DNA from 2 places in the Veillonella orientalis genome. Region 2 is predicted to be linked to the other one. Evidence: a T-box and tRNA genes for the amino acid it is inferred to sense, from the RefSeq annotation. Region 2 holds a T-box; the other holds one or more tRNA genes.

Region 1 (9,697 bases), 620 kb from region 2:
GGCTATGGCTTTGTATTAAAGCAATTACCTGAAACGGCTACACAGGATGAAGTGGTGGCAGCATTGCAAGAATTAAATAATGATGCGGCTGTTCATGGAATTTTACCGTTAATGCCGATGCCTAAACACATTGATACAGAGGCTCTTATCGATATGCTAGATCCTAAAAAAGATATCGATGGTTTAACTACGTATAATATTGGCCTTGTAACTGCAGGCAAAGGTGGTTTTGCCCCTTGTACTGCAAAGGCGTGTATGGCAATTTTGAATCACTACGATATTCCTGTAGAGGGGAAACATGTGGTAGTAATCGGTCGTAGCCAAGTTATTGGCAAACCAGTAGCTCTTATGACCCTTGGTGCACATGGTACTGTTACAATGTGCCATTCTAGAACTCCTGATTTGGCAGAGCAAGTAAAACGAGGCGATATCGTTATTGCTGCAGCTGGTCGTGCTCATATGATTACAGCAGATATGATTAAGCCAGGTGCTGTTGTTATCGATGTAGGCATTAATGAACTAGAAGGTAAGACGGTAGGCGATGTTGATTATGAAGCGGTAAAAGATATTGCATCTGCAATTACTCCAGTGCCTGGTGGTGTAGGCTCTGTAACGACTACTATGATGCTTGAAGCTGTATATGAGGCATACCATGCATGAGATGTCTATAGCAGAAGGTATACTTGATGTGGCCCTTGATACATTGCGCCAACACGATGCATCTGTGATTCATTCCGTTCAACTCGATTTGGGTCTTATGAGTGGCGTGGAACCAGATTCCCTTCTTTTTTGTTGGGAAGCAGTTACAAAGGGGACTGCAGCTGAAGGTTCGCGTATAGAAATTAACACGATTCCTATTGAAGGAAAGTGCTTGGATTGTGATAAAACATTTCCTGTAGAAAATTATAAGTTTATCTGTCCCTATTGTGACAGTCATTTCGTACAAACCATTGGTGGCCGCGAACTACAAGTGACCTCCATGGATATCGATTGATAGAAAGGTTAGGACATGCAAGTTCAAGTTAAAACTAATGTATTGGCAAAAAATGATGCCATTGCAGAGTCCTTACAACAGTTGTTTAAGGAAAAAAATATTTTTGTATTTAATCTATTAGGTTCTCCAGGGGCTGGTAAAACATCTCTATTGGAGGCAACTTTACATGATTTGAAAAAAGATTACCGCCTTGCTGTTATTGAAGGTGATTTATTTACTGCTAAGGATGCGGAACGGATTCATGAATTAGGCGTTCCTGTTATTCAAATCAATACAGTGGGAGGTTGCCATCTTGATGCACAAATGATTCAAGATGCACTAGGTGATTTAAATCTTGATGAACTCGATATGATCATTATCGAGAATGTAGGTAACCTTGTATGCCCTGCAGAATTTGAGATTGGTGAAAGCATGAAGGTAACTGTATTATCTGTTACTGAAGGTGAAGATAAGCCTCTTAAATACCCATTAATCTTTAAAGAGTCAAAGGCTATTCTCATTAATAAGATAGATTTATTGCCTTATGTACCATTTAAAAAAGACAAGGCAATACAAGATATACGTAATTTGAATCCAACAGGAGAGATTTTTGAAGTAAGTTGCACGGCCCATAATGGACTTGAGCCATGGTTGACATGGTTGCGTGCGCAATTGGAGAGTAATCGATGAATCATTCTATTAAGAGCCGTATCGTAGCGGCACTTTTAGTTGGCCTATCTGCTACAACGGTAGGGTATGCGGCAGAACCGGCTATTTCGACTGTGAAACAAACTGCGGTGGAATCTACAGAGAATGCAAATGATGTTGCACATACGGATGATAAGACAACTGTAGAAGCAGCGGGAACTGATGCGGCTGAGTCTGTTGCGTATATAGATAATGCACCGATTAAAGCTGTTAAAATCGATACAAAGACAAAAAAGGAAAGCACTAAAACAGGATGGCTAGCTGAACAAATGGCAGTTACCGAGTTTGGTGATTCCATACAGTTTTGGCAAGCAGCTAGCGAAAATGAAGGTCCATTGCCTAGCGTAACGCAAAATAACTTGGCTGATATTGGTAAGTCTTATACGGCTAATAATTTGCCAGCTTTAGGGTCTGAAGATGATTATGCTATTGATGGGTATCGCTTAGGAGATCAGTTTGTAGCGCCTAAAGATGTAGAAAAAACAGTGGTTCGTGATAACTTTACGACGTACTATATGAAAGACTTGGAGGTGACCGTTTATACGGGACCTGCTCAAGAGCGTTTAGTAAATAATCAATTGCGCGGTCAAGGTGCTACTTATTTCTTTGAACCGAATACTATTACTAATATTCATAGTACGAAAAAAGGCGTCCACACTGTACGCGATATTGGTGTTGGTAGCACGCGCATGGAATTGGTATTTGCCTATGGTAGCCCTATTGCGATGTGGCGTGATTTGAAAAATGAAAGTTATATTTTCCTATATGAAGGTCATTCCGAAAATTCATGGTCTCGAAAAAAGGAATTTAATAGCTCGATAGAGAATACAAATAATAATAGCCAACAACAATCTATGCTAGGACAACAGAAAGAATATATTGCTTTCACCATCAAACAAAGCAATGTAGAGGCTGTTGATATGATTAGTGGGCAAGTATGGCCAAGATTTGGATTGCCTAAAGCTCCAGTATATGATTTTCAAGCAGGTAAATTGACTGCTGATGATTTTGTGTTGCGTGGCTATAAATTAAATGATTATTTTGTTAATGATCCCAATAATGATTGGAAACATCAAGGTATGTTGTTTGGGTCCACATTTATTGGCTATAACGAATATGGCGTGAGTGTTGATAAAAAAAATCTCATCAATCGTGTTCTATTAAATATTTACACACCTACTCGTCGCGGCATTGCGATGGGGGATACTAAATACTTATTGCTCTTTGTATATGGTATGCCTACTCGTATTGTTGAATCTACAACAAATGCGGGCACATCTACTGTATATGAATATAAAAATCCAGCGGCAAGCGACTCATATTTGCAGTTTGCCCTAGATGATAAAAACCAATATATCAAATCCGTTATGTTATCTGACCGTCCAGTTAAGTAGGAACGGTTACAGCGAGGAGGCAAGGGATATGGTTACAGTTCAAGATGTAAGAGAACGTTGGGAACAAATTCAAGGTGATGATGAACGCATATTGTTTATCGTTGGTGGTCCTGGTTCTGGTAAAAGTTTGTTAATTCGTGAATTATCTGAACAAAAAGGTTGGAAGTACTTAGAGGCAAAACAACTTATTGAAGAAGAGTTTTTATTAGTACCTCGTGATGAAAGACCACAACTTGCAGAAGAAGTAATTCGTCGTGCATTAAGTCGCAGTGATACAGAAGTTGTTCTTATCGATGGTATTAATGTATTGTTTGCACCGATATTAAATTTAAATCCTCTTGAACTATTAAAGACTATTAGTAAAACATATCCGATTGTTGTAGGTTGGCGTGGTCATCTCGAAGGTGATCAATTGTACTTAGAACACAATAATGATCCAAAACATGCGGTAGTGACAATCACTAAACCTGATCGTGTTATGGTTATTGATTAATAGAGTTATATTGATTGCTGAGGGCATTATATATTGCCATGAGTTATGACCGCATATAAAAGGCAGGTGATATCATGGACCAATATGTAATTGCCCTCATTTTAGGTGTTATAGAAGGTATAACAGAATGTATTCCTGTATCTAGTACAGGGCATATGATTATTATTGGGCCGATTCCTGTGATAATAGGTCTTTTGGTAGGCGCCCTTTTTATGATTTATGCAGAAAAAAGACGAGTGACTACAAGACTGGTAGATTCTGTAAATAATTTATCTATATACCAATGCTTCCAGATTGGGCTCTATCAAATGCTCTGTTTGTGGCCTGGATTTTCGCGGTCTGGCGCTACCATTGCAGGGGGCATGTTAATCGGTTGTACTCGAAGAGCTGCTGCTGATTTTTCGTTTATCATGGCTGTACCAGTCTTTATCCTCCTTTGGGTACTATCGGATAATGGTAGCTATATTAGCAATTATCTCTCTTTATCTATGATTGCCGATGAGGAAAAAATGAAGTTTAAAAAGTTTAGAAAAAATACTTGCATAGGGTATCGTTTCATGTTATTATGATTAAGCACTAAGGGATACCGCAGTGAACGAAAAAACTTCAAAAAAGTTTTTAAAAAGTTCTTGACACTTAGTGAGGCGGATGATAAAATACATCTTGTCGTAATGATGCTGGCGTAGCTCAATTGGTAGAGCAGCTGACTTGTAATCAGCAGGTTGTGGGTTCAATTCCTATCGCCAGCTCCATTTTATTTTTGGAGGGATTCCCGAGCGGCCAAAGGGAGCAGACTGTAAATCTGCCGTCTTCGACTTCGAAGGTTCGAATCCTTCTCCCTCCACCATTTATAGCGGGGTGGAGCAGTTGGTAGCTCGTCGGGCTCATAACCCGAAGGTCGCAGGTTCAAGTCCTGTCCCCGCAACCACAAAAATTCACAGTGAAATGATCGTTCATTGTGCTGGTGTAGCTCAGTCGGCAGAGCGTATCCTTGGTAAGGATAAGGTCACCGGTTCAATCCCGGTCACTAGCTCCATACATGGCGGCATAGCTCAGTTGGCTAGAGCAATCGGTTCATACCCGGTGTGTCCGCGGTTCAAATCCGTGTGCCGCCACCATTAAACCTCACATTGGTGAGGATTTTTTTATTTCTCCATAAAATACAAATTGAAGCTGATGAGTGTAAGGATTACATTTGTCAGTTTTTTATTTTAGAAGAATATTTGTATTTTTAGAAGTTTTTCTATATATGGTATAATAATGTATAAGGGAATCTTATATTCCATTGATAAATTAGGGTTAATATATTATATTAATACTAGAATGTAATTTGTTTTTGTGAAGGAGGATACAATCCTAATGGCAAAAGAAAAATTTGAACGTACGAAACCGCATGTTAACATTGGTACAATCGGTCACGTTGACCATGGTAAAACTACTTTGACAGCTGCAATCACTAAAGTATTGGCTGAAAAAGGCCAAGCTGATTTCCAAGATTACAGCATGATCGATAAAGCTCCAGAAGAACGTGAACGCGGTATCACAATCAACACTGCACACGTTGAATACGAAACTGAAAACCGTCACTATGCGCACGTTGACTGCCCAGGCCATGCTGACTATGTTAAAAACATGATCACTGGTGCGGCTCAAATGGACGGCGCTATCTTGGTATGTTCCGCAGCTGACGGCCCTATGCCTCAAACTCGCGAACACATCTTGTTGGCTCGCCAAGTTGGTGTTCCTGCAATCGTAGTATTCTTGAACAAAGCTGACATGGTTGACGATGAAGAATTGATCGAATTAGTAGAAATGGAAGTTCGTGAACTTCTTTCCTCCTACGAATTCCCTGGCGACGAAGTACCTATCGTTGTAGGTTCCGCTTTGAAAGCTTTGGAAGGCGACGCTCAATATGTAGCTAAAATCGACGAATTGATGGCAGCTGTAGACTCCTACATCCCAACTCCAGTTCGTGATACTGACAAACCTTTCTTGATGCCTGTGGAAGACGTATTCACAATCACTGGTCGTGGTACAGTAGCAACTGGCCGTGTTGAACGTGGTCAAGTAAACGTAGGCGACACAGTAGAAGTTGTAGGCTTGAAAGAAAAAGCTGAACAATACGTAGTAACTGGTCTTGAAATGTTCCGTAAAACTTTGGATTCTGCAGTAGCAGGTGATAACGTTGGTGCATTGCTTCGTGGTGTAGACCGCAAAGACATCGAACGTGGTCAAGTATTGGCTAAACCAGGTTCCATCAAACCACACACAAAATTCAAAGCAGAAGTATACGTATTGACTAAAGAAGAAGGTGGCCGTCATACTCCATTCTTCTCCAACTACCGTCCACAATTCTACTTCCGTACAACAGACGTAACAGGTGTTGTAAACCTTCCTGAAGGTGTAGAAATGTGTATGCCTGGCGATAACGTAACAATGGATATCGAATTGATCACTCCAATCGCTATCGAAGAAGGTCTTCGTTTCGCGATCCGCGAAGGTGGCCATACAGTAGGCGCTGGCGTTGTAACTGAAATCGAAGGTTAATTCATAATCTTTGTAGTAAATAGGACCCCAATTGGGGTCCTATTTTTGTATTAATTTATATATTGTTTATTGTATTTGTAACCAAAGATACAGAATTATTATACTAATAGTGCTATTATTACCTCAAGGAGAGCAAAGGCTCTCCTTTTGTGTTTTTATAGAAAAGGAGGTAATGTGATGGGTGAATACAAAAAGTATTGGATAGCCGTAGTAGCTGTTCTTATTATTGGTTTTTCTATTCTTGGTTATCTAGGTACTGATGTGTATCATCAAGCACCGCCAGTGCCGACTGCGTATGTATCTCAAGATGGACAGGTCTTGTTCACTAAGGAAGATATTTTACATGGTCAATCGGCATGGCAATCTACAGGTGGTCAATCGGTAGGGACCGTTTTAGGTCATGGCGCATATCAAGCGCCTGACTGGACAGCAGATTGGTTACATAAAGAAGTATCCGTGATGTTGGATATTAAATCTCAAGAGGCCTTTGGAGCTCTTTATGACCAATTGGGACCTGTACAACAAGCAGCTGTTAAAGAAGTTGTGAAAAAAGAGTATTTAGGTAGTGCAGTTCGTGAAGATGGAACTGTTGTTTTATCTCCAGAACGAATTACAGCAATGAATTTAACTGGTCGTTATTTTGTTGAGTTGTACGGTGATAATCCTGATTTGACATTGACTCGTGATCATTTTGCGATGAAGGATAACACACTACCTGAGTTACAAGATCGCATTGATATGGCACGCTTCTTCTTCTGGACTACTTGGATGGCATCTACACAACGTCCTGGTACAGATGCAACGTATACAAACAACTGGCCACATGAACCTTTATTGGATCATAATCCTACACCTGAAAGTATCGCATGGTCTGTTGTGAGTGTTATTATCTTATTATGTGGCATTGGTGTAGTTGTATGGTTATGGGCCTTTGGTAAAAAGGATGATGACCATGCATTGGTTCCACCAACAGAAGATCCAATTAGCAAGATCACGTTAACGCCATCTCAACGTGCATTAGGTAAATATTTGTTTACAATCCTAGCATTGTTCTTATTCCAATTGGGGATGGGTGGGATTATTGCCCACTATACTGTAGAAGGTCAAGCGTTCTATGGTATTCCATTAGCGCAATATTTCCCTTATTCTATTGCGCGTACATGGCATATTCAGGCATCTTTGTTCTGGATTGCGATGGCATTCTTGAGTGCTGGTCTATTCTTGGCACCAATCATTAATGGTGGTAAAGATCCTAAATATCAAAAGCTTGGGGTGGACATCTTATTCTGGGCTCTTGTAGTTCTTGTAGTAGGTTCCTTCGCTGGTACATATTTAGGCGTAGCACATCAAATTCCAGCAGCGTGGAATTTCCTTCTCGGACACCAAGGTTACGAATATATCGAGTTGGGTCGTATTTGGCAGTGGATTGAATACATTGGTATTTTATTCTGGCTTGTACTCATGATACGTAGCATTATTGGTGCCTTCAAGCAAAAAGGGGATAAAAACCTCATTGCAGCCTTCATATTCTCCGTTATCATGGTAGGTATCTTCTATGGTCCAGGGTTATTCTATGGTGAACATAGCCATTTGGCAATTATGGAGTATTGGCGTTGGTGGGTAATCCATCTTTGGGTTGAAGGCTTCTTCGAAGTATTCTCCACTACATTGATGGCATTTATCTTTGTTACATTAGGGCTTGTGTCCTATCGTGCCGGTACAGTGGCAGCGATTTCCTCTGGTGCTATTTATCTCATCGGTGGCATTCCTGGTACATTCCATCATCTATACTTCACAGGTGTTACATCTACTATTGTGGCGACAGGCGCATCCTTCTCTGCGTTAGAAGTAGTACCACTTGTACTATTAGGTTATGAAGCCTTTGAAAACTATACACGTCTTCACAGCGCACCTTGGATGCATCGTTTGAAATGGCCAGTATACTGCTTTATTGCGGTATCTTTCTGGAATCTTGTCGGTGCAGGGGTCTTCGGCTTCTTGATCAATATGCCTGTATCCTTGTTCTACATTCAAGGTCTTAATACAACTGCAGTGCATGCGCATACTGCATTGTTCGGCGTATATGGTTTCTTAAGCTTAGGCTTTGTATTCCTTATTGCCCGTTATATTCGACCTGAAGTAGAATTCAACGATAAATTGATGAAATTCGGGTTCTGGGTTCTCAATATAGGCCTTGCCTTAATGGTGCTCATTAGCTTATTGCCGATTGGTCTTATCCAAGCGTGGGCAAGCATTACACATGGCTTGTGGTTTGCACGTAGCGAAGAATTTATGCAACAACCATTGTTACAAAACTTACGTTGGCTTCGTATGATTGGTGATACAATACTAATCATTGGTGCCGTAGCATTCTTCTGGCAAATTGTGAAAGTTCTATTTCCGAAGAAATCCTAATTGACAGACATAATATAATTCTATGCATTAACGGCATAAATTGTATGAAAAATATGTGATAATTTATTACCATATTAATGGCGTTCCTTTCTAGACAAGGAACGCCATTTTTTGTTATACTATCCCTGTCAGGTACATGTGCCTGGCTTTTTTGAGTTACTCAAAATTCTTGACATAGCTTGCTACGTATGATATATTTCTTTAGTATGTAGTCGAGCGTTTTCGAGTACAAGAGACAGATTTAGTAAATACAAAGCGAGGTGTATCCGGATGCGTAATGCCATTACTTTAGCTTGCACAGATTGCAAACAACGTAACTATCAAACGAACAAGAACAAAAAGAACAATCCTGATCGTATTGAAATGATGAAATATTGCAAATTCTGCGGTAAACATACATTACACCGTGAAACAAAATAATTCTTATCATTCATTACCTGTTGATTTGAGGATGTGAAACAATGGCAAAGTCTAACTCAGCAGTGCAGCAGCGTGGTGGATTTGGAAAATTCTTCCGCGGTGTGAAAGCTGAACTTAAAAAAGTAGTCTGGCCAACAAAAAAAGAACTCATCAATTATACAATAGTAGTATTTTTAGTGACGATTTTTATCGCCTTTATTATCTATATACTTGATGCAGTCTTTGCCCAACTTTTTAATACGTTGTTGCACTTTGTTGGATAAGGGGGCCATTTCATGGAAGCAGATAAGAAGTGGTATGTAATTCATACCTATTCAGGCTACGAAAATAAAGTTAAAACCACTCTTGAACTTAAAGTTCAGTCTATGGGTCTACAAGATGTGATTAGCCGTATTTTGGTACCTCTTGAAGACGAAATAGATGAAAAAGATGGGGTTAAAAAAGTAGTAAAACGTAAGATATTTCCTGGGTACGTATTGGTTGAAATGGAGGTTAACGACCGCTCTTGGTATGTTGTACGCAACACACCAGGTGTAACAGGTTTCGTTGGTTCTGCCACTAAACCAGTTCCACTTTCTGATTCCGAAGTAGAACATATACTTAAGTCTCAGGGCTTGGATAAGAAACCAAGCATCAACATCGATGTAGAAGTTGGTGAAACGGTACGCATTACGTCCGGGGCCTTTGAAGATAAACTAGGTGTTATTACCGAACTTAACCCTGAAAAAGGAACATTGAAACTTAATG
Region 2 (9,697 bases):
ATGTGTATGGATTTGTATAGTAAATTGATTATAGGCGATATCACCTTTAATCACCTTGTCGCCTACTTTTTTCATAACTGCATCTAGTACAAAAGGATCTTCTGTAACGGATAGTCTATAGGTACCTGGCCCCGCATCAAAGGTATATAATTCCATTCTAGAGTGAGTAATGCCATTAACTCGGGCGCGCATAATAGATAGAAATAAAGGAATTGTCCTTTCCGTTTTTTCATCAACTAAGTTAAAACCAAATTCTCCAATAGGCGCCTTTGTAAACATTTTTCCACTAAGCCATAGGCCATAAGTACCTGCTCGCTCTAACGTAAAAGTGCCTTCTTTATTTACATAGGGCATTTCATAGAGCATCTTAGCTCTACTAAAGCGAATCGTGTATTTAATACCTAAATAAAACAAACAAAGTCCTAAAGGTATTAACAGATAAAATAACTGTTCCATTACCTACTCCTCATCTATTCTCCCGCTTTTACACAACACGATATGTATTTTCACTATATCATACTTTCACCATACAAAAAAGGACCCTCCAAAGAGAGTCCTTAGTCTGTATTGTTATGCTATTAAGCGTTTTTAGCTACTTCAACAAGTTTAGCGAATGCTGCTGCATCGTTAACTGCCAAGTCAGCCAACATTTTACGGTTAACTTCAACGCCTGCTTTAGTCAAACCAGCGATGAAACGGCTGTAAGTTGTGCCATTGATACGAGCCGCTGCGTTGATACGAGCGATCCACAATTGACGGAATTCGCGTTTTTTCGCACGACGGTCACGACGAGCGTAGTACAACGCTTTCATTACTGTTTCGTTAGCTTTTTTGAACAAACGGGAACGTGTACCGCGGTAACCTTTAGCTAATTTTAAAATCTTTTTATGACGTGCATGAGCTGTAACGCCCTTTTTCACTCTTGCCATTGTATATTCCTCCTAAATTACGATATATCGATCTAATAGTCAACGATTAAGCGTATGGTAAGCATTTAGCTACGCGTTTGTGGTCAGCTTTTGCAACCAATGTAGCTTTACGCAAATTACGTTTACGAGCTGGAGATTTTTTCTCAAGAATGTGGCTTTTGAAAGCTTTTGCACGCTTGAATTCACCAGTACCAGTTACTGCGAAACGTTTAGCCGCTGCGCGACGAGTTTTAATTTTTGGCATAATTATAATCCTCCCAAAACATTATTTACTTACTAAAATCATGGTCATGTTACGACCTTCTAATTTAGCTGCTTTTTCAATAGACGCTGTTTCTTTGAGTTCTTCAGCGAAACGTGTCAATACTGCCATGCCTAGTTCTGGATGTGAAAGTTCACGACCGCGGAACATGATGGTTACTTTTACTTTGTTACCTTCACCCAAGAATTTGGATGCGTTTTTCATTTTTACGTAAAAGTCATGGTCTTCAATATGTGGACGTAACTTAACTTCTTTTAAAGTTACGATTTTTTGTTTCTTCTTCGCTTCTTTCTCGCGTTTTTGTTGTTCATAACGATATTTACCGTAGTTCATAATGCGAGCTACTGGTGGTTTAGCGTTAGGTGCAATTTCCACAAGATCAAGATGCTTTTCTTCAGCCAATGCCAACGCCTCACGGCCAGACATAATGCCGATTTGTTCGTTTTCAGGACCTACGACACGAAGTTCACGAGCACGAATTTCTTCATTAATGCGTGGTGTATCCTTGCTAATAGCGTTCACCTCCAAGAGAATAAAAAAAACGGACGGCAAACACCATCCGAATAGAGTTCTCTATATTAACCTCATACTTCTCGGTATTAGGTGAGTGGCGGATGGCCTCTGCTTCATAAATTACTTAATTATAATAACAAATCGTATGGTGAAAGTCAACAAAAAATATTGAGCTTTTAACAATGAATTTGTTATTACAACTCTTATAGTATAACAGACATTATAAGTTCTGTATATAGGTATACTTACTGACACCGCGCTCTCTTTATGTATACAATATTCTTATAAATTATACAACTAATTCTATAGAAAATACGATACAATAATATTTATAGAATAGTCTAGCTTATATAGTGTACTTTATAGAATAGCGTATATTATAGGATAGTGTACATTATAGAATAGTATACTTTATAGGATAGTCTAGCTTATATAGTTTACCTTATTTATTATTATACAGTAATAGTTATGATACAAATTGAAAGGAGTTTTATTATGAGTGTAACAACCACTGCCCCTCCACAAAAGGCGCGTACAACTGCTCAAAATATTGGACTTATTTTATCCTTTATTGTTTTAGGCGGTATTTTATTATTGCCTACACCGGAAACATTATCTACCGGCGGTCATCGTATGATTGGCGTCCTCGCCTTTGCCATCATCTTATGGATGACCTCAGCTGTTTCCTATCCAGTAAGTGCTACCATGATTACTGCACTTACCGCTTTACTATTAGGATTCTCACCAAATCCCGAAGCACCTGCCAAGGCTATGGGCACAGCCAATGCCTTGAAGCTGATCATTTCTGGTTATTCTTCACCAGCCATGATTCTCGTAGGTGCTGCTATGTTTATCTCTGTAGCTATGCGTAAAACGGGTCTCGATCGTCGTATCGCCATGTTAGTACTATCTAGCGTTGGTACTAAGGTAAGTCGTATTTATTTAGGTGTTATTATTACAGGACTTATCCTCGCCTTCTTCGTACCCAGTGCAACAGCTCGTATTGCTTGCTTAGCACCGATTATCATTGGTATTGTTGAGAACTTAGGTATTGAACGTAAAAGCCGCGTAGCCGCTCTACTCATGGTAGGTGCCGTACAAGCCGATACGTTCTGGAATATTATGATTCAAACGGCTGCCGCTCAAAATCTTGTGGCTGTAGGCTTTATACAAACTCAGATGAATACATCTATTAGCTGGATAGATTGGCTTACTGCAGCGGCTCCATTCTCCATCATTATGGTTATCATCGCCTACTTCTTAACACAAGCATTAATTAAGCCAGAGTTCAAGGAACTTGTAGGTGGCGATGTACAACTCGCTAAAATGCGCCAAGAAATCGGTCCTATGAGTACTGATGAAAAGAAACTGTTATGTATTTCTATCGGTCTTCTCGCATTATGGGCTACCGGTGGCAAGCTACATTCTATCGATACAACAACTACAACAATTGTAGCTATCGCATTATTCTTCTTCCCTAAGATTGGCATTATGGATTGGAAATTTGCACAGCCAAACATCGACTGGGGTTCCATCGTTATGTTTGGTGCTGGTATCGGTCTTGGATCTGTATTACTGAAAACAAAGGCAGCCACTTGGCTAGCTCAAGTATTCGTAAACGCCTTCTCCCTTGAAAGTGCCAGCGTATTCATCTTAATTGCTGTAATGGCAGCCTTCCTCATTGTCATCCACCTAGGCTTTGCATCTGCTACAGCCCTCTCCTCTGCTATGATTCCTATTGTAATTTCTATTGTAGTAGGACATAACGCAGAAGGTCTTAACCCAATTGGCGTAACCATGCTTATGCAATATGCGATCTGCTTCGGTCTAGTATTACCAGTAAACTCTCCACAAGGTATGGTAGCTTACGGTACCGACACATTCGACGTAAAAACATTTATGACTACAGGTATTCCATTGACTATTATTGGCTATGTAATGATGCTCGTATTTGCTCTTACATATTGGCACTGGATTGGAATCGCATAATACTGTACTTTCATAACAATCATATATAAACCAAAAGGCTCTGTCATGAGACAGAGCCTTTTAGATATTCACTATATTATTCTAATTCCTTACCTTTAAGTTCAGGGATTAAGAATAGGGTTGCAAGAATATCAAGTACGTAGATAATAGCTAGGAATGCAATTGCTACTTGGTAGGAGTACATAGAGATGATCATGCCTACTACCATTGGGCTAAAGCCGCCTACAGCACGACCAATATTAAATAGTACGTTTTGAGCCGTTGCACGAGCAGTTGTTGGGTAGGCTTCTGCCATCAAGGCACCATAGCCACCCATCATACCATTTACAGAGGCGCCTAAGATAGCACCGGCAAATAGCATGGCAGTTGGATCAGATAGTTGAGAGTAGATTAAAATAGATACTACAGCACATACTTGGAATAGGATGAATGTAGGTTTACGACCTATTTTATCAGCCAAGCGACCAAATAACCAAATACCGACCATCATGCCACAAACAGTAACCGCTGTCCACAAACCGGATTTTGTAAGAGAGAAGCCTAATTGCTTACTTAAGAAATTAGGTAACCAAATCATAATACCGTAATAACCAAAGTTTTGAACAGATGTTAAAATAGCAACACCAATAGATGTCTTTGTAGTTCTTACATCTTTTACTAATAACTTGAAAGAGTTTGTATGTGAATGCTCTTTATCTTCTTTACTTTGTACAAAGATTTCTGGTTCATGTAGTTTCGCACGGAATACCCAAGCAACTAGTGCTGGAATAATGCCAACCATAAACATACCACGCCATCCAATAATAGGAATAAGTAATGGTGTTAACAAAGCAGCAGCCAACACGCCTAATTGCCAACCAAGAGCAACATAGCTTGTCGCTTTTGCACGATGCTGTGCAGGCCAAGCTTCAGCAGCGAGTGCCATACCAATACCAAATTCACCACCTAAACCAATACCAGCGATTGTACGGTAAATAAGAAGATCCCAATAACCTTGAGCAAAAGCACAGAGGCCAGTAAATACTGCAAATAGTACGATAGTCCAAGTCAATACGCGAACGCGACCAAATTTATCTGACAAGGTACCGAAGATGAAACCACCAAGTACGGCACCAACCAAGGTCCACGTCACCAAAGAACCTGCTTGACCAGTGGTCAAGCCTAAATCTCCAGAGATTAAGGTCAACATAAAACCTAAAATCAAGAGATCAAAACCATCCATAGCATAACCAATGGAGGAACCAATAACGGCTTTCCAGCCATATGAATTTACTTCTTTCATACTATTTCCTTTCGCTACTCACAGGTAACAATTAAAGAGATAGCCCCCACTATACAAATGGCCAACTCCTAGACTTAAGTCTAATGAAAGGCTTCAGTATATGGGGGCTAAATTTATATCTATTTATTTTGATGCATATAAGAAATTAGATTATAACAATTTCAAACATGACAACTCATCCATCGGTAATATTGATGGATGAGTCATAATAATCAATTAGTTACGTTCTTTGATTTCGATTTTAATAGAATTGAAGAATTCTTCGAATGGTACGGAACCTAATTCGTCACCGCCGTGTTTACGAACGTTAACTGTGCCTTCTTCAACTTCTTTATCGCCTACCACAAGCATGTATGGAACTTTTGCCATTTGTGCTTGGCGGATTTTGTAGCCAATTTTTTCGCTACGATCATCCACTTCTACACGTACATAGTCGCGATGCATTTGTTTTGCCAATTCTTTAGCATATTCAACATGTTTTTCAGAGATAGGCAAGATTTTAACTTGTACAGGAGCCATCCATGTTGGGAACGCACCTGCATAGTGTTCAGTTAAGATACCGATAAAACGTTCCATGGAGCCGAAGCATGCACGGTGAATCATGATAGGACGATGTTTTTGACCATCTTCGCCAACATATTCGATTTGGAAACGTTCAGGCAAGTTCATATCCAATTGGATAGTACCACATTGCCATGTACGGCCTAAGGAATCTTCGATATGGTAGTCAAGTTTAGGGCCGTAGAATGCGCCGTCGCCAGGGTTGATTACATAAGGAATACCTTTTGCTTCAATGGCATTGCGCAATGCTTCTGTAGCAGCTTCCCAAATGGCATCGTCACCCATTGCATTGTCTGGTTTAGTAGACAATTCAACATGGTATTTCAAACCAAATTGGCTATAAATGCGGTCGAACAATTCGATAACTTTCATCAATTCAGATTGCATTTGGTCTGGCAACATGAATACGTGAGCATCATCTTGAGTAAACGCACGTACACGGAATAGGCCATGTAATGCACCGGACAATTCATGACGGTGAACTAAACCAAGTTCAGCGTAACGCAATGGGAAGTCACGGTAGGAATGCATTTCGTTTTGGTAAACCAAGATACCGCCTGGGCAGTTCATTGGTTTAATTGCATATTCTTCATCATCAATGATTGTAGTGTACATATTTTCACGGTAATGGAACCAGTGACCAGATGTTTCCCACAATTGTTTATTTAAGATGATTGGTGTGCGAATTTCTTCGTAATCGAATTCATGGTGAACTTCACGCCAGAAGTTTTCTAATTCGTTGCGAAGAGCCATACCTTTTGGTAAGAAGAATGGGAAGCCAGGACCTTCTTCTTTGATAACGAACAAACCAAGTTCTTTACCAAGTTTACGGTGGTCGCGTTTAGCTGCTTCTTCAAGCAAGTGAAGGTATGCATCAAGTTCTTCTTTCTTTTCAAATGCTGTACCGTAAATACGTTGCAACATTTTGTTCTTTTCATCGCCGCGCCAGTATGCACCTGCAATGCTTTGTAATTTGAAAGCTTTTACCTTACCAGTGGATGCCACGTGAGGACCTGCACAAAGATCGATGAAGTCGCCTTGCGCATAGCAAGAGATAACAGCATCTTCAGGAAGATCTTCGATCAATTCTACCTTGTAGTCTTCGTTTTTGGATTTGAAGAACTCGATAGCTTCTTGACGAGACATTACAGATTTAGTGATAGGCAAGTTTTCTTTTACAATACGGCTCATTTCCTTTTCGATTTTACCCAAATCTTCAGGAGTCAAAGTATGTTCCATATCGATATCGTAGTAGAAACCTTTATCGATAGCAGGACCGATAGCTAATTTAGCTTCAGGCCATAAGCGTTTAACCGCTTGAGCCAAGATATGAGAAGCTGTGTGGCGCAAAGTATGTTTACCACCATCTTCTTCGAATGTTAAGAATGCTACTTCAGAACCATCAACGAGTTCTTCGCGAAGGTCTGTTAATTCGCCATTTACATTAGCAGCTAGTACTTTTTTAGCCAAGCTGTTAGATAATTGTTTTACTGCTTCCCCAAGAGTAGTGCCAGCAGCGTATTCCTTTGCACTACCATCAGGTAAAATGATTTTTACATCTGCCATTTTAATTTCCTCCAATTATTATCTAGGATAGACTGGATTTTTGTAATAAAAAAAGACCCTCTATCCCTACAAAACAAGGGACGAAGATCATTCGCGGTTCCACCCTAGTTAACTACCTATACGAATATATGTGTATAGTTAATTCACTTCATTAAGCCCGATAACGGTGGCGGCCGTATTTGCCTACTTAGGTTCGACAAATCAGTTTAAAGGGGGTAACTCTGATATATGTGTAAGGCATTTCCAGCATCAGCCTCTCTCTGGTACACAGGGATATGAGAATCATGTCCTTTGCATAACTTTTACTAGATTATAGTATCATAGAGAATCAAAAAATTCAATACAGTGTAACTGTAAATTTCACAAAATCTATAAATTAAAGAAACGCCTTTAAACACACCATATAAAAACGGCCCGATATAACTAATATGTACCCCCTTTACGGGTTGTCCATTAAAAGGGGTACATATCAAACTCGAGCCGTTTATTAAGATTATCATATATACGCTAACCAATGTAGCTGTACTACAGCTCACTGTACATGAGCTAGATTATTAGCGTTTGAAGTTTGTAGATAACATAGCGCCAATTACTTTTTCCAATTTGCTATTGGAAAGGTCTGGGCCTTTGTATAATGTTAAGAGTACATCGTTAGAGTTATCTTGTTTAGATACCATCATAACACCACTACCACGAGCACCGTTATCGTCGTAATCTTTTGCTACGATAACGAGGTTCAAGTAATGATCCTTCATATATGTGTACACTTTACTTGTACGTGCAGAGGAACCAATCATTTTTGCCATGCTCATACCACGGTTGAATACGATTGTATTTGCATTATGTGGATTTGCCGCTAATTGTTGTTTCTCCTCTTCATTGAGAGGCATAAGGTTTACCATGAGGGAATCACCCATTTTACCACGGAACATAGCTGGCATTGTTTCGCGCACATCTTCAGGAATACCTGTGTCAGTAGTCAATTTCAATTCCTTAGGAACCGTCATGTATAGAACGCCCTTGCTGTTTCGGCCTACCTCTGTTGTACTGAGGTCTACGGCGCTAAGCATAATGGAATCTTTAATAGTGGCTACTTGATTTGCCAATGGCTTTTCAGGAATGCCACGGCTTGCCAATTGTACGTCACCAGATTTAGTTTTTTTCAAGGTTTCTACATTCCAGTTAGCACCTTTTTTGTCAGCATCGCTAGCCTCTGTGAAAGCATTCGCCCCATCTTTTGTGCCTACATACACGTAAGTTTGCGCTGGGATAATTGTATCTGGCGCACCAGTTTTATTGAACGCTGCACCATATACAACATTAGGAATCACAGTGGAGCCAACTTGTAAATTATTGTTAGTTTGGCTTTCCACATCAAAGTTGATATTACCCGTGAAGGTCATATCAGGACCATGATTGATGACTACTACATCCCCTGCTTGAGGGATAATAACAGGGCCTACAGGACCTGCCATAGCTACGCCTGCCATAGATATACTTAGACAAGCTGTTAATAATGCACGTTTCAACATAGATTGTTTCATAGATATACTCTCATTTCTCTACTAGGTCTAAACATTTTGATGTAATGATAAAAATATTATATTAATCCTCGATAGTGACATAGTCCGATAGACTACTTAATAATTCAATAGCCAAGGGCCGTGTTGAAGGTGTACACCTTAGCATACATCGTCCATTTACATCAATAGATGTCATAACCCCTAAGTATTCATAGCCTTCAATGATGCGATTGATATAGTTCGTATGCTTCGGTTCAAGATGAAAGTACACATACGCCTCTTCCCCAGAAGTTGCTAAATCTGGTACATCAGTAAATGCACCGATAGATTTACTCGGTTCTAAAGATGTACCACTCATAAGTCCTCCTACACATCATTACTATAAAATGTAAATGCTATACATATCGCTAGTATAGTCATCCATTAGATATGTTTGTCGTTAATATACTACCTACTAAGCTTCTTTTGGTTTGCATTCACGGCGCATCATAGAATACGGCTCAAGTGGTGTATCCATGTAGATACGCACTTTCATTTGTGCATGAGGCGCTACGTCGATTGGATTACCATCTTCATCTGTCATTTTTTCAATTACAGTTTCCACAAGCTCACCCTTAGGTTGGCAGAATTCTACTTTATCGCCTACCTTGAAGTTGTTACGTTGTTCAAGATCAACGTATTTTTCTTCTTCGTTGTAGCCCATAACTAAACCGATAAAATCATGGCTTTGTGTATTGGTAGATTTACCATAGTTCTGAGCAGTTTCATCAGGACGACCTTCTGCAAAGCCATCAGTATATGGACGGTGAGAAATCTTTTCTAATTCTGCAATCCATTCTGGACGAACATACCAATCTTTACCTTCTTTAAGATACGTATCGATAGCTGTACGATATACTTTCGCCACTGTTGCACAGTAGTGAACGGATTTCATACGGCCTTCGATTTTAAGGCTGTCGATGCCAGCTTCATATAAGTCTGGAATACGGTGAATCAAGCACAAGTCTTTAGAGTTAAAGATATATGTACCATGCTCATCTTCTTCAATTGGGTAATATTCACCAGGTCGGTT

What was found. The T-box of region 2 lies ahead of thrS (threonine--tRNA ligase). A T-box ahead of a tRNA ligase gene usually reads a tRNA of that ligase, here a tRNA-Thr.
Region 1: it has a tRNA-Thr gene. The T-box ahead of thrS (threonine--tRNA ligase) is inferred to sense a tRNA for this amino acid. The anticodon was not compared.

The regions. Positions count from the first base shown of each region.
Region 1 covers NZ_AP022322.1:1,654,661-1,664,357, reverse strand. The annotation lists gene VEIS1202513_RS07695 (bifunctional 5,10-methylenetetrahydrofolate dehydrogenase/5,10-methenyltetrahydrofolate cyclohydrolase) at 1-660, shown strand, start outside; gene hypA (hydrogenase maturation nickel metallochaperone HypA) at 653-994, shown strand; gene hypB (hydrogenase nickel incorporation protein HypB) at 1,010-1,663, shown strand; gene VEIS1202513_RS07680 (hypothetical protein) at 1,660-3,075, shown strand; gene brxF (BREX-3 system P-loop-containing protein BrxF) at 3,104-3,568, shown strand; gene VEIS1202513_RS07670 (undecaprenyl-diphosphate phosphatase) at 3,643-4,137, shown strand; tRNA gene VEIS1202513_RS07665 (tRNA-Thr) at 4,245-4,320, shown strand; tRNA gene VEIS1202513_RS07660 (tRNA-Tyr) at 4,331-4,415, shown strand; tRNA gene VEIS1202513_RS07655 (tRNA-Met) at 4,421-4,496, shown strand; tRNA gene VEIS1202513_RS07650 (tRNA-Thr) at 4,529-4,604, shown strand; tRNA gene VEIS1202513_RS07645 (tRNA-Met) at 4,610-4,686, shown strand; gene tuf (elongation factor Tu) at 4,928-6,115, shown strand; gene VEIS1202513_RS07635 (nitric-oxide reductase large subunit) at 6,293-8,530, shown strand; gene rpmG (50S ribosomal protein L33) at 8,801-8,950, shown strand; gene secE (preprotein translocase subunit SecE) at 8,992-9,213, shown strand; gene nusG (transcription termination/antitermination protein NusG) at 9,226-9,697, shown strand, end outside.
Region 2 covers NZ_AP022322.1:1,036,474-1,046,170, forward strand. The annotation lists gene VEIS1202513_RS04690 (hypothetical protein) at 1-456, opposite strand, end outside; gene rplT (50S ribosomal protein L20) at 579-929, opposite strand; gene rpmI (50S ribosomal protein L35) at 976-1,173, opposite strand; gene infC (translation initiation factor IF-3) at 1,195-1,713, opposite strand; gene VEIS1202513_RS04710 (DASS family sodium-coupled anion symporter) at 2,200-3,693, shown strand; gene VEIS1202513_RS04715 (MFS transporter) at 3,770-4,975, opposite strand; gene thrS (threonine--tRNA ligase) at 5,192-7,102, opposite strand; T-box leader at 7,176-7,408, opposite strand; gene VEIS1202513_RS04725 (hypothetical protein) at 7,657-8,646, opposite strand; gene VEIS1202513_RS04730 (DUF4911 domain-containing protein) at 8,708-8,983, opposite strand; gene VEIS1202513_RS04735 (peptidase U32 family protein) at 9,080-9,697, opposite strand, start outside.